2 regions of the Citrobacter amalonaticus genome follow, and region 1 is predicted to be linked to the other one. Evidence: predicted binding sites of a transcription regulator. Region 1 holds the regulator's gene; the other holds the start of a gene.

Region 1 (7,384 bases):
CTGGCCCAGTAGATAATAATGGGACTCAGCCAGTGCATCCGGCACATCCCTGCCGTCAGTTCGAATGGCCGCAGTACATCGCTCATCGGATAGCGATTCAACGCGTCATAGCGATAGGCGCTCTCCGGTTCACCCGTTGTGATCACGCTCCGCCAGTACTTTCCCGCCAACTGATTTCCCCCGGGGCCGCTGGCAAAGCCACGGCTCAATACGCGGTCCAGCCACTCTTTCAGCAACGCCGGACAGCTATAGGTGTACAGCGGGTGCTGAAACACGATCACGTCATGCTCACGCAGTAGCGCCTGCTCATGCGGGATATCAATAAAAAAATCAGGATAGTGCGCGTAGAGATCGTGCACCGTAACGTTGCTGAGCTGCGTGGCCGGCTTAAGCAGTACCCGGTTAGCCACCGAGTCCTGAGATTCCGGATGGGCATACAGCAGCAAGACCTTTGCTGGCTGAGACATCATCCCCCTCCCGGTTTGTTTCTGTTTTTGTGTATAGTCGTCGTTTTGGGCTACCATTGCGGCCCGGTGCGGAAAATGGCCCACACCTTACATTATCATAATGATAAATTAACATAGTCTGAACATACGGCGCCTTATGATTGTTTTCTCCTCGTTACAAATTCGTCGCGGCGTGCGCGTCTTACTGGACAATGCCACTGCCACCATCAATCCGGGCCAGAAAGTCGGTCTGGTGGGTAAGAACGGCTGCGGGAAATCTACCCTGCTGGCATTGCTGAAAAATGAAATCAGCGCAGATGCCGGCGGTTTTACCTTTCCTGGTAGCTGGCAGTTGGCGTGGGTGAATCAGGAAACACCAGCCCTGCCCCAGCCCGCGCTGGAATATGTCATTGACGGCGACCGCGAATATCGTCAACTGGAAGCCCAGTTGCATGACGCTAACGAACGTAACGATGGACACGCCATTGCCACCGTCCACGGCAAGCTGGATGCCATCGACGCCTGGACCGTACGCTCCCGCGCTGCCAGCCTGTTGCATGGTCTCGGTTTTTCTAATGAACAACTGGAACGTCCGGTCAGCGACTTTTCCGGCGGCTGGCGTATGCGTCTCAACCTGGCCCAGGCGCTGATTTGTCGCTCCGATCTCCTCCTGCTCGATGAACCGACCAACCACCTCGATCTGGATGCGGTTATCTGGCTGGAAAAATGGCTGAAGAGCTATCAGGGCACTCTGATTCTGATCTCTCACGACCGTGACTTCCTCGATCCGGTGGTGGATAAAATCATTCATATCGAACAGCAAACGATGTTCGAGTACACCGGCAACTACAGCGCGTTTGAAATTCAGCGCGCCACGCGTCTGGCCCAACAGCAGGCAATGTATGAAAGCCAGCAGGAGCGCGTGGCGCATCTGCAAAGCTATATCGATCGCTTCCGCGCCAAAGCCACGAAAGCAAAGCAGGCGCAGAGCCGTATCAAGATGCTGGAACGCATGGAGCTGATTGCCCCGGCGCATGTCGATAACCCATTCCATTTCAGCTTCCGCGCGCCGGAGAGCCTGCCGAATCCGCTGCTGAAAATGGAGAAAGTGAGTGCCGGTTATGACGAACGCATCATCCTGGACTCCATCAAACTGAACCTGGTGCCGGGATCGCGTATTGGTCTGCTGGGACGTAACGGCGCCGGTAAATCCACGCTCATCAAACTGTTGGCGGGTGAGCTGTCCCCTGTCAGTGGTGAAATCGGCCTGGCGAAAGGCATCAAGCTCGGTTACTTCGCCCAGCACCAGCTCGAGTATTTGCGGGCGGATGAGTCGCCGTTGCAGCATCTGGCGCGACTGGCGCCACAAGAGCTGGAACAGAAGCTACGCGACTACCTGGGCGGCTTCGGCTTCCAGGGCGATAAAGTCAGTGAAGAGACGCGTCGTTTCTCCGGCGGCGAAAAAGCGCGACTGGTGCTGGCGCTGATCGTCTGGCAGCGCCCAAACCTGCTGCTGCTCGATGAACCGACTAACCACCTTGATCTCGACATGCGTCAGGCATTAACCGAAGCGCTGATTGAATTTGAAGGCGCGCTGGTGGTGGTTTCGCACGACCGCCATTTGCTGCGATCCACAACCGACGACCTGTACCTGGTGCATGACCGCAAGGTCGAGCCGTTCGATGGCGATCTGGAAGATTATCAGCAGTGGCTGAGCGATGTGCAGAAGCAGGAAAGCCAGTCTGATGAGACACCAAAAGAGAACATCAACAGCGCGCAAGCGCGTAAAGATCAGAAGCGTCGAGAAGCCGAACTGCGGACGCAAACCCAACCGCTGCGTAAAGAGATCGCCCGTCTGGAAAAAGAGATGGAGACGCTGAACGCACAGCTGGCGCAGACGGAAGAGAAGCTGGGTGACAGCGAACTTTACGACCAGAGCCGCAAAGCCGAGCTGACGGAATGCCTGCAACAGCAGGCCAGCGCTAAAGCCGGGCTGGAAGCGTGCGAAATGGCCTGGCTGGACGCGCAGGAACAGCTCGAGCAGATGCTGAGCGAGTAACGGCGATGACACACGTAATCCTTCACGACCCTGAAATGCCAAACGGCAGCAGTGACGAATTTCGCCCGATGCGCGGTATCAGTAACTGCCACCTACAGACTATGTTGCCGCGTTTGATCCGCCGAAAGGTGAATTTCGACGCCCACTGGCAGCGTCTGGAATTGCCCGACGGCGACTTTGTCGATCTGGCATGGAGTGAAGATCCGCATCAGGCGAAGCACAAGCCGCGCCTGGTGGTCTTTCATGGTCTGGAAGGCAGCCTGAACAGTCCGTACGCGCATGGGCTGATTGAGGCGGCAAAGAACCGTGGCTGGCTTGGTGTGGTGATGCACTTTCGCGGTTGCAGCGGCGAACCGAATCGCCTGAACCGCATTTATCACTCCGGTGAAACCGAAGACGGAACCTGGTTCTTAGGCTGGTTGCAGCGGGAATTTGGCCATGCGCCGACGGCCGCCGTAGGCTACTCGCTCGGCGGAAATGTGCTGGCGTGCCTGCTGGCTAAAGAAGGGAAAAACATCCCGCTTGATGCGGCGGTCATTGTCTCAGCTCCTTTTGTACTGGAAGCCTGTAGCTACCATATGGATAAAGGCTTTTCCCGTGTTTATCAGCGCTATCTGCTCAACCTGCTGAAGGCTAACGCGTCGCGCAAGCTGGCGGCCTATCCGGGCTCGTTGCCGGTGAGTCTGGCGCAGTTGAAATCCCTGCGCCGGATCCGCGAGTTTGACGATCTGATCACCGCTAAAATTCACGGCTTCGCCGACGCTATCGACTACTATCGTCAGTGCAGTGCAATGCCCTTACTCAGCGACATCGCCATTCCGACGCTGATCATCCACGCGAAAGACGACCCGTTTATGGATCATCATGTGATCCCCAAAGCGGAAGATTTGCCGCCGCAGGTGGAATATCAGTTAACCGAACATGGCGGGCACGTTGGATTTATCGGCGGGACGCTACGTCGGCCAGAAATGTGGCTGGAATCGCGTATCCCTGACTGGCTGACACCGTATCTGGAGGCCTAATCATGCAGATCCCCTGGCAGGACCTTTCCCCCGAGACGCTGGACAATCTGATCGAAAGCTTTGTGTTGCGCGAAGGTACCGATTATGGTGAACATGAACGTACCCTTGAGCAAAAAGTCGCCGACGTCAAACGCCAGTTACAGTGTGGAGAAGCGGTGCTGGTGTGGTCTGAGTTGCACGAAACCGTCAACATCATGCCGCGCAAGCAATTTCGCGAATAACCCGCACGCTATCGGCCGACTATAATAAAAAATCAATTTATTGATGGAGTTAACATGTCTGCCAAACATCCGGTGATTGCGGTAACAGGATCCAGCGGCGCGGGGACCACCACCACCAGCCTCGCGTTCCGTAAAATTTTTGCGCAGCTCAACCTGTGCGCCGCCGAGGTGGAAGGCGATAGTTTTCACCGCTATACCCGTCCAGAAATGGATATGGCGATCCGCAAAGCACGCGACGCCGGACGCCACATCAGCTATTTTGGCCCCGAAGCCAATGACTTCGGTCTGCTGGAACAGACGTTTATTGAGTACGGTCAGACGGGCAAAGGCCAGTCGCGTAAATATCTGCATACCTACGATGAAGCCGTCCCGTGGAATCAGGTGCCGGGGACGTTTACCCCGTGGCAACCCCTGCCGGAACCCACCGATGTGCTGTTCTATGAAGGCCTGCACGGCGGCGTCGTCACGCCCCAGCATGAGGTTGCAAGCCATGTTGATCTACTGGTCGGCGTGGTCCCCATCGTTAACCTGGAGTGGATCCAGAAGCTTACCCGCGATACCAGCGAACGAGGCCATTCTCGTGAAGCAGTGATGGATTCGGTGGTGCGTTCGATGGACGACTATATCAACTACATCACGCCGCAGTTCTCCCGCACCCACATCAACTTCCAGCGCGTTCCCACCGTAGATACCTCAAACCCGTTCGCGGCCAAAGGCATCCCGTCACTGGATGAGAGCTTTGTCGTGATCCATTTCCGTAATCTGGAAGGGATCGATTTCCCCTGGCTGCTGGCGATGCTGCAGGGTTCATTCATTTCCCACATCAATACATTGGTGGTACCTGGCGGCAAAATGGGGCTGGCAATGGAACTCATCATGTTGCCGCTGGTACAGCGACTGATGGAAGGCAAGAAGATCGAATAAACGATGGGAAGTGCCCGATGGCTCTACGCTTATCGGGCCTACAAATCAGGAATCTGTAGGCCGGACCAGACGCTGGCCGCCATCCAGCGACATGAAAAATTACGCCGCAATCACTTCATACGAATGGGTAATGTTGACCGCTTTTCCCAGCATCAGCGCCACAGAGCAGTACTTCTCCGCCGACAGATCGACCGCACGCGAAACAGCGGCATCCTTCAGGTCATTTCCCGTGACAATAAAGTGCAGATTGATGTGGGTGAACAGGCGTGGCGCCTCTTCGCGACGTTCCGACGTCAGTTTCACTTCGCAGTTCGTTACATCCTGACGGCCTTTTTGCAGGATAGAAACCACGTCAATTGCGCTGCAGCCGCCCGCGGCCATCAGCACCATTTCCATCGGGCTCGGCGCTTTATCGCCAGAGTTACCGTCCATCAAAATCTGGTGTCCGGAAGCCGACTCACCCAGGAAGGTTAACCCCTCAACCCATTTAACACGCGCTTGCATATTTTTTAACTCCAGTGCGTCAATTTTCCTGACAGATTACGCGTACATAACAATTCTCGCAACGGAAGGCGACCTCCGTCATGCTGAAGCGAGACACCAGGAGACACACGGCTAAAGCTATGCTAAAACAGTCAGGATGCTACAGTAATACATTGATGTACTGCATGTATGCAGAGGACTTCACATTAAAGGCTGCAGTTTGTTTTTGACAGCCTCTTCCCAGGACGCGGGAAGCACATTTTTGCAACCCCAGAGACAGCGGCATTTTTTGGCTCTGGAGACAGCTTATAACAGAGGATAATCGCGCATGGTGCTTGGCAAACCGCAAACAGACCCGACACTTGAATGGTTCTTGTCTCATTGCCACATTCATAAGTACCCGTCCAAGAGCACGCTGATTCACCAGGGTGAAAAAGCAGAAACGTTGTACTACATCGTTAAGGGCTCAGTGGCAGTGTTGATTAAGGATGAGGAAGGGAAAGAAATGATCCTTTCTTATCTGAATCAGGGTGATTTTATTGGCGAACTGGGCCTGTTTGAAGAAGGCCAGGAACGTAGCGCATGGGTTCGAGCGAAAACAGCGTGTGAAGTGGCTGAAATTTCCTACAAGAAATTCCGTCAGTTGATCCAGGTGAACCCGGATATTCTGATGCGCCTCTCTTCCCAAATGGCTCGCCGCCTGCAAGTCACTTCAGAGAAAGTCGGTAACCTGGCCTTCCTCGACGTGACCGGTCGTATCGCCCAGACTCTGCTGAATCTGGCGAAACAACCTGATGCGATGACTCACCCGGACGGTATGCAGATCAAAATCACTCGCCAGGAGATTGGTCAGATCGTTGGCTGCTCTCGCGAAACCGTTGGTCGTATTCTGAAGATGCTGGAAGATCAGAACCTGATCTCCGCTCACGGTAAAACGATCGTCGTTTACGGCACTCGTTAATCTCATCGGAAATGACGCGCTACCCGGTAGTGCGTCATTTTTGTTTTGCCAATGTGGCGCAGACTGATTTATCACCCAGAAATCAACTATGCACTACGTCAAACGCTGGTGCTCTGTTTGCCCGTGGCCGTCGGCCTGATCATCGGGCAGTTACATCTGGGCCTGCTCTTCTCTCTGGTTCCCGCCTGCTGCAACATTGCCGGGCTTGATACTCCGCACAAACGCTTTTTCAAACGCCTGATTATCGGTGCATCGCTGTTTGCCGGCTGTAGCCTGATCATGCAGCTGCTGCTGGCGCAGGCGGTGCCGTTACCCCTGATCCTGACCGGCCTGACGCTCACGCTCGGCGTCACCGCTGAATTGAGCTCCCTCCACGCGCGTTTGCTTCCGGCCTCGCTGATTGCGGCGATTTTCACACTGAGCCTCGCGGGAAATATGCCGGTCTGGGAGCCGCTGCTGATCTACGCGCTGGGCACATTATGGTATGGATTATTTAACTGGTTCTGGTTTTGGCTCTGGCGCGAACAGCCGCTGCGCGAGTCGCTGAGTCTGTTATACCGGGAACTGGCGGATTACTGCGAAGCCAAATACAGCATGTTGACCCAGCACACCGACCCGGAAAAAGCCCTGCCGCCGCTTCTGGTGCGCCAGCAGAAAGCCGTCGACCTCATCACTCAGTGCTATCAGCAGATGCACATGCTGTCGGCACATCACAATAATGACTATAAACGGATGCTGCGCGCCTTTCAGGAAGCGCTGGATCTGCAGGAACATATCTCCGTCAGTCTGCATCAGCCGGAAGAAGTGCAAAAGCTGGTCGAGCGCAGCCACGCGGAACAGGTGATTCGCTGGAATGCGCAAACGGTCGCCGCTCGCCTGCGCGTACTGGCGGATGACATTCTGTATCACCGGCTGCCGACGCGGTTCACTATGCAAAAGCAGATTGGCGCGCTGGAAAAAATTGCTCATCAGCATCCGGATAACCCCGTCGGGCAGTTCTGTTACTGGCACTTCAGCCGTATCGCCCGCGTGCTTCGCACCCAGCGCCCGTTGTACGCCCGCGATCTGATGGCCGATAAGCAGCGTCGGCTACCGCTGCTGCCGGCGTTGAAAAACTACCTCTCGCTGAAATCTCCGGCGCTACGTAGCGCCGGGCGGATCAGCGTCATGCTCAGCATCGCCAGTCTGATGGGAACCGCGCTGCATCTGCCGAAGCCTTACTGGATCCTGATGACGGTGCTGTTTGTGACGCAAAACGGTTACGGCGC
Region 2 (7,384 bases), 1.6 Mb from region 1:
CACGGCATGCTGACTGCCAGCACCAGCCTGTGGTATCTGTATGCGCTCATTGTCTATTTCGTAATCTGTAAAGTGTTCAGCCGCTGGGCCGCGCCACTGTTCGCCCTGTTTGTGGTACTGAGCGTGACGGTCAACTTTATTGCCACCCCGTGGTGGGGAATGAACAGCGTGATCCGCAACCTGCCGTATTACAGCCTCGGCGCCTGGTTTGGCGTCCCGCTAATGGCGTGGATCAAAGAGGTGCCGTTGCGCCGTTATGCGCTGCCCTGCGCGGCCGCCTTCGTGCTGGCTATCGCGGCATGGCTGTTTAACGTCTCATTGCTGCTGTCGTTGGTCTCTATCGTGCTGATCATGAAGCTATTTTATCAGTACGAGCAGCGCTTCGGCATGCGTGAATCCAGTCTGCTTAACGTGATCGGTTCGAATACTATCGCGATTTATACCACGCATCGCATTCTGGTCGAGGCGTTCAGCCTGCTGCTGATCCCGCAAATCAATGCCACCGTCTGGTCCCCCGAACTGGAACTAACCCTGTTGCTGGTCTATCCGTTTGCCAGTCTGTTGGTGTGCACGCTGTTGGGCCTTGCCGTACGTAAAGTGTCGCAGGGCCTGTTCGGCGATATCCTCTTCTCTCCCCCTTCTCGCCCGCAAGCCGTTGGTTATTCCCGCTAAACTTTTCGCCCTCCGATGAGGGCGATTCAATTTGCTAATGAGGAGCGATCACGGATAATAAAGGGCATTGCTTATCAGACGACTACCTAAAAGAGATTCTGACAACCGAATGCCTGAACAACAACGTTACACGCTGCCCGTGAAAGCGGGCGACCAGCGCCTGTTGGGTGAACTGACCGGGGCTGCCTGCGCTACGCTGGTGGCGGAAATTGCCGAACGTCATGCCGGTCCTGTAGTGCTCGTGGCGCCCGATATGCAAAACGCGCTGCGCCTGCATGATGAAATCCGTCAGTTTACCGATCAGATGGTCATGAGCCTCGCGGACTGGGAAACCCTGCCCTACGACAGTTTCTCCCCGCATCAGGAAATTATCTCCTCACGTCTCTCCACGCTGTATCAGTTGCCGTCGATGCAGCGCGGCGTGCTGATACTGCCGGTCAATACCCTGATGCAGCGCGTCTGCCCGCACAGCTATCTGCACGGTCATGCGCTGGTGATGAAAAAAGGCCAGCGTTTATCGCGCGACGCCCTGCGTTTACAGCTCGACAGCGCCGGTTACCGGCACGTTGATCAGGTTATGGAACATGGCGAATACGCCACCCGCGGTGCGCTGCTGGATCTGTATCCTATGGGCAGCGAACAGCCCTATCGCCTGGATTTCTTCGACGATGAAATTGACAGTCTGCGCCTGTTTGACGCGGACACTCAGCGCACGCTGGAAGAAGTCGACGCCATCAATCTGTTGCCCGCCCACGAATTCCCAACCGACAAAGCGGCGATCGAACTGTTTCGCAGCCAGTGGCGCGATACTTTCGAGGTGAAGCGCGACGCGGAGCATATCTATCAACAGGTCAGCAAAGGCACCTTGCCGGCGGGGATCGAATACTGGCAGCCGCTGTTTTTCAGCGAGCCGCTGCCGCCGCTGTTTAGTTATTTCCCGGCAAATACGTTGGTGGTCAACACGGGCGATTTAGAAAACAGCGCCGGGCGTTTCCAGGCCGATACGCTGGCGCGTTTCGAAAACCGTGGCGTGGATCCGATGCGTCCGCTGCTGCCGCCGGAATCACTCTGGTTGCGCGTCGATGAGCTCTTCTCTGAACTCAAACGCTGGCCGCGCGTACAGCTCAAAACCGATCACCTTCCCGCCAAAGCGGCAAATACCAACTTAGGTTTCCAGTCGCTGCCGGACCTCGCGGTTCAGGCGCAGCAAAAATCCCCGCTGGATGCGCTGCGCAAATTCCTCGAGTCCTTCAACGGGCCGGTGATTTTTTCGGTTGAGAGTGAAGGCCGCCGCGAATCCCTTGGTGAACTGCTCGCCCGTATCAAAGTCGCGCCGAAGCGCATTATGCGTCTGGATGAAGCGACGGAGGCAGGACGCTACCTGATGATTGGCGCCGCCGAGCACGGGTTTATCGATACGACGCGCAATCTGGCACTCATTTGTGAAAGCGATCTGCTGGGCGAGCGCGTGGCGCGCCGTCGTCAGGATTCGCGCCGCACAATTAACCCGGATACGCTGATCCGCAACCTGGCGGAGTTGCATCCGGGGCAGCCCGTGGTGCATCTGGAGCACGGCGTTGGACGCTATGCCGGAATGACCACGCTGGAGGCGGGCGGGATCAAGGGTGAATACCTGATGCTCACCTACGCCAATGACGCCAAACTGTACGTCCCGGTCTCCTCTTTGCATCTGATCAGCCGTTACGCCGGAGGCGCGGAAGAGAACGCGCCGCTGCATAAACTCGGCGGCGATGCCTGGTCACGCGCCCGACAGAAAGCGGCAGAGAAAGTGCGCGACGTGGCGGCTGAACTGCTGGACATCTACGCCCAGCGCGCAGCAAAAGAGGGGTTCGCCTTCAAACACGATCGCGAGCAGTATCAACTGTTCTGCGACGGCTTCCCCTTTGAAACGACTCCCGACCAGGCGCAGGCGATTAACGCCGTGCTTAGCGACATGTGTCAGCCGCTGGCGATGGACCGGCTGGTGTGTGGTGACGTTGGATTTGGTAAAACCGAAGTGGCGATGCGCGCCGCGTTTCTCGCGGTCGAAAACCACAAGCAGGTGGCGGTGCTGGTGCCGACAACCCTGCTCGCTCAGCAACACTTTGACAATTTCCGCGATCGTTTTGCCAACTGGCCGGTGCGCATCGAAATGCTTTCCCGCTTCCGTAGCGCCAAAGAACAGGCGCAGATCCTGGAACAGGTTGCCGAAGGGAAGATTGATATTCTGATCGGCACGCACAAGCTGCTGCAAAGCGATGTGAAACTGAAAGATCTGGGGCTGCTGATCGTTGATGAAGAGCACCGTTTCGGCGTGCGTCATAAGGAGCGCATCAAAGCGATGCGCGCCGATGTGGACATTCTGACGCTGACCGCCACGCCAATTCCGCGTACGCTGAACATGGCCATGAGCGGCATGCGCGATCTGTCGATTATCGCCACGCCGCCAGCGCGCCGTCTGGCGGTGAAAACGTTTGTTCGCGAGTACGACGCACTGGTGGTCCGCGAGGCGATTCTGCGTGAAGTGCTGCGCGGCGGGCAGGTCTACTACCTTTATAATGATGTCGAGAACATCCAGAAAGCCGCCGACAGGCTGGCGGAACTGGTGCCGGAAGCGCGAATTGCCATTGGTCACGGGCAGATGCGCGAACGCGAACTGGAACGCGTGATGAACGACTTCCACCATCAGCGTTTTAACGTACTGGTCTGTACCACCATTATCGAAACCGGGATCGATATCCCGACCGCCAACACAATTATTATCGAGCGTGCGGATCACTTCGGTCTGGCGCAGTTACACCAGTTGCGCGGCCGCGTGGGACGCTCACACCATCAGGCGTATGCCTGGCTGCTGACACCGCATCCCAAAGCAATGACCACCGACGCGCAAAAACGCCTGGAAGCGATTGCCTCGCTGGAAGACCTGGGTGCAGGCTTTGCGCTGGCGACTCACGATCTGGAGATCCGCGGCGCGGGTGAACTGCTCGGGGAAGAACAGAGCGGTTCGATGGAAACCATCGGCTTCTCGCTGTATATGGAGCTGCTGGAAAATGCCGTCGATGCCCTGAAGGCCGGACGCGAGCCGTCGCTGGAAGATCTCACCAGTCAGCAAACCGAAGTCGAACTGCGTATGCCGTCGCTGCTGCCGGACGATTTCATCCCGGACGTGAATACCCGCCTGTCATTCTACAAGCGTATCGCCAGCGCGAAGAGCGAGAATGAACTTGAAGAGATTAAAGTGGAGCTGATCGACCGCTTCGGTCTGCTGCCCGATCCGGCGCGTACCCTGCTGGATATCGCCCGCTTGCGTCAACAGGCGCAGAAGCTGGGTATCCGCAAACTGGAAGGCAACGAGAAAGGCGGCACTATCGAATTTGCCGAGAAGAACCATGTCAACCCAGGCTGGCTGATTGGCCTGTTGCAAAAACAGCCGCAGCACTTCCGTCTTGACGGACCGACCCGGCTGAAGTTCATCCAGGATCTGACCGAACGGAAAACACGGATGGACTGGGTGCGTCAGTTTATGCAACAACTGGAAGAAAACGCTGTAGCATGATTGCGTGGTGCCGGATGGCGGCTTCGCCTTATCCGGCCTACAAATCGATGCCTGGCCGTAGGCCTGATGAGCGCAGCGCCATCAGGCAAGGCTCCGCGATCTTTACAACTCTTTGCACTTCCCTTGCATTTAAAGACATACCACCCCGCCATAATTATCATTGGACTCCTCTGGCATAATAACCCTTTGATTTGTGATGATAATGAACACTATGCGACTCTCCCGCTGGCTGGCCTTTTTTGCGCTCGCCGCCAGCATTACGCTTGCGCTTCCCGCGCAGGCGAATACCTGGCCTCTTCCTCCGGCTGGCAGCAAACTGATCGGAGAAAATAAGTACCACGTTGTCGAAAATAACGGGGGTTCACTGGAAGCCATCGCGAAAAAATATAATGTCGGTTTTCTCGCGCTGTTGCAGGCGAATCCCGGCGTGGATCCCTACGTTCCCCGCGCGGGCAGCGTGTTAACCATCCCGTTGCAGACGCTGCTACCGGATGCTCCGCGTGAAGGCATTGTCATCAACCTGGCTGAACTGCGTCTCTACTACTACCATCCGGGGAAAAATGCGGTCACCGTCTACCCTATCGGCATTGGCCAACTGGGCGGTGATACCCTGACCCCGACGATGGTCACGACCGTCTCCGACAAGCGCGCTAACCCGACCTGGACGCCTACGGCGAATATCCGTGCCCGTTATAAAGCACAAGGAATCGACCTTCCTGCGGTGGTTCCTGCCGGACCGGATAACCCGATGGGACACCATGCCATTCGCTTAGCGGCGTATGGTGGCGTCTATCTGCTGCACGGCACCAACGCCGATTTCGGTATCGGCATGCGCGTCAGTTCCGGTTGTATCCGCCTGCGTGATGGCGATATTGAGACGCTGTTCAGACAGGTTACGCCGGGCACCAAAGTGAATATTATCAATACCCCGATCAAAGCCTCGGTTGAACCGGACGGGACGCGTCTGGTCGAAGTCCACCAGCCGCTGTCGAAGAATATTGATGATGACCCGCAGATTCTGCCTATCGTGCTGAACAGCACTCTGCAATCGTTTAAAGATTCCGCGCAGACAGACGCAGCGGTAATGCAGCATGTGATGGACGTTCGCTCCGGAATGCCGGTCGATGTCAGACGCCATCACGAGGTGGATCAGCAGTCGATGTAACGATTCCGGACATGAAAAAGCCCCGCTGAAATACATTCAGCGGGGCTTTTTTTATGTCGCGTTATTTTGCAGCAGCAGGCATCAATGAGGGGTTAATGCTTATTTATAAATGACCGCGGTACCGTGCAGGTTGTTCGGACCCGTCACTGAAGTAATGCGGAACGATTTCGCACCCATAGCATCCGCTTTCTGCGCCAGTTCGTCCTGCAGTGAACTCAGGTTAGTCCCTGCGTTCGCAGAGATGGTGCCGACTTTTTGCTGACCTGCAGGCGTGGACTGAACTTCTACAGCTGCGAAGCTTGCGAATGACAGTGAACTCAGAACAGCAGCAGCGATGAGGGTTTTTACGTTTTTCATAATAGTGACCTTTTGCAGATGATTGGGCGTCGTAAGCATTTACTTAACGATCGATAGGTAAATGATAGATGTGATCCAGGTCACACGTCAACCCATTTTTTATAACGATCGTTATATAAAATCAAAAGCGCTTATCTTTCATACAACTAAGCTGAAAATTTTTTTCTCGCGAATGCGCTGGAGCCTGTGCGGGTTTATTTTTATAATGGTTGTTCACTAAACCCATTAAGGTACGACGGCACCATGACAACTGAATCGACAAGTTGTGTTAAAAAAAGCCGTGGCCGACCAAAAGTGTTCGACAGGGAAGCCGCGCTTGATAAGGCCATGACACTCTTCTGGCAGCACGGTTATGAGGCAACATCGCTTTCTGACCTTGTTGAAGCGACGGGTGCGAAAGCGCCAACGCTGTATGCGGAATTCACCAATAAAGAGGGACTGTTCCGCGCGGTGCTGGACAGATACATCGCCCGCTTCGCGGCAAAACATGAAGCGCAGTTGTTCTGTGAGGAGAAAAGCGTTGAGGCGGCGCTGGAGGACTACTTCACCGCGGTGGCAACCTGTTTCACCAGCAAGGACACCCCCGCTGGCTGCTTTATGATCAACACTTCCGCGACGCTTGCCGCCGCATCACGCGACATTGCACATACCGTGAAATCGCGTCATGCGATGCAGGAACAGACCCTGACGCAATTTCTGCGTCAGCGGCAGGAGCGCGGCGAGATCCCCGCGCACTGCAATGTGCAAAACCTTGCCGAGTATCTGAGCTGTATTTTGCAGGGCATGTCTATCAGCGCTCGTGAAGGGGCCAGTTTCGACAAGCTGATGCAAATCACTCACACCACTCTGCGTCTGTGGCCTGAATTGCTTAAGGCCTGATCGTTTTCTCTGACCGGGAACCTTGTTTCCCGGTTCTTCTGCACCACAATTCCCGCACAATTATTAATGTTATCATTTAGTTAGATTCATTTTTTTGCAAAAATCTATTGATAATAGCAATTATTATCAGCAATATTCGCATTTGATTTTACATCTATTTCACAATGTAACAGCCGGCTACGACCGGTTAAATCCCTTCACCTGCACAGATATTTTCAGAAAGGAATGCGAATGAATAAGCGTCTTTGGGTCCTCAACCCGATCCTGTTAGCCCTGACTCTGCCCGCTGCGGCGGCGCAGACAGAAGAAGAAAACCTCATCGTCAGCGCCAACCGTAGCCAGAAAACCGTCGCCGAGATGGCACAGACCACTTGGGTGATTGAAGGCCAGGAGATTGAGCAACAGGTTCAGGGCGGCAAAGAGTTCAAAGACGTGCTGGCGCAACTGATTCCGGGCATCGACGTTAGCAGCCAGGGGCGTACCAACTACGGAATGAACATGCGTGGTCGCGCAATTGTCGTGCTGATCGACGGCGTACGCCTTAACTCATCGCGTACCGACAGCCGCCAACTGGATGCGATCGACCCGTTTAACATCGCACATATTGAGGTCATTTCAGGCGCCACGTCGCTGTATGGCGGCGGCAGTACCGGCGGCTTAATTAACATTGTCACCAAAAAGGGTCAGTCCGATCGCCAGGTAGAGCTCGAACTGGGCAGTAAATCCGGCTTTAACAACAGTAACGATCACGACGA

What was found. The regulator CRP, encoded in region 1, controls carbon source genes, mostly activating them, when cyclic AMP is high. The targets are predictions, from matches to a motif close to ATGTGANNNNNNTCACAT.
Region 2: the regulator CRP is predicted to act here: its motif matches at 5,819-5,836, upstream of bhsA (multiple stress resistance protein BhsA).

Annotation. Positions count from the first base shown of each region.
Region 1 covers NZ_CP014015.2:2,288,588-2,295,971, reverse strand. The annotation lists gene kefG (glutathione-regulated potassium-efflux system ancillary protein KefG) at 1-467, opposite strand, end outside; gene AL479_RS10985 (ABC transporter ATP-binding protein) at 604-2,505, shown strand; gene AL479_RS10980 (hydrolase) at 2,511-3,527, shown strand; gene AL479_RS10975 (YheU family protein) at 3,530-3,748, shown strand; gene AL479_RS10970 (phosphoribulokinase) at 3,803-4,672, shown strand; gene AL479_RS10965 (OsmC family protein) at 4,772-5,176, opposite strand; gene crp (cAMP-activated global transcriptional regulator CRP) at 5,484-6,116, shown strand; gene AL479_RS10945 (YccS/YhfK family putative transporter) at 6,168-7,384, shown strand, end outside.
Region 2 covers NZ_CP014015.2:3,936,035-3,943,418, reverse strand. The annotation lists gene AL479_RS19015 (acyltransferase family protein) at 1-672, shown strand, start outside; gene mfd (transcription-repair coupling factor) at 782-4,228, shown strand; gene ldtC (L,D-transpeptidase LdtC) at 4,428-5,393, shown strand; gene bhsA (multiple stress resistance protein BhsA) at 5,493-5,750, opposite strand; gene comR (TetR family copper-responsive transcriptional repressor ComR) at 5,994-6,629, shown strand; gene AL479_RS18985 (TonB-dependent siderophore receptor) at 6,861-7,384, shown strand, end outside.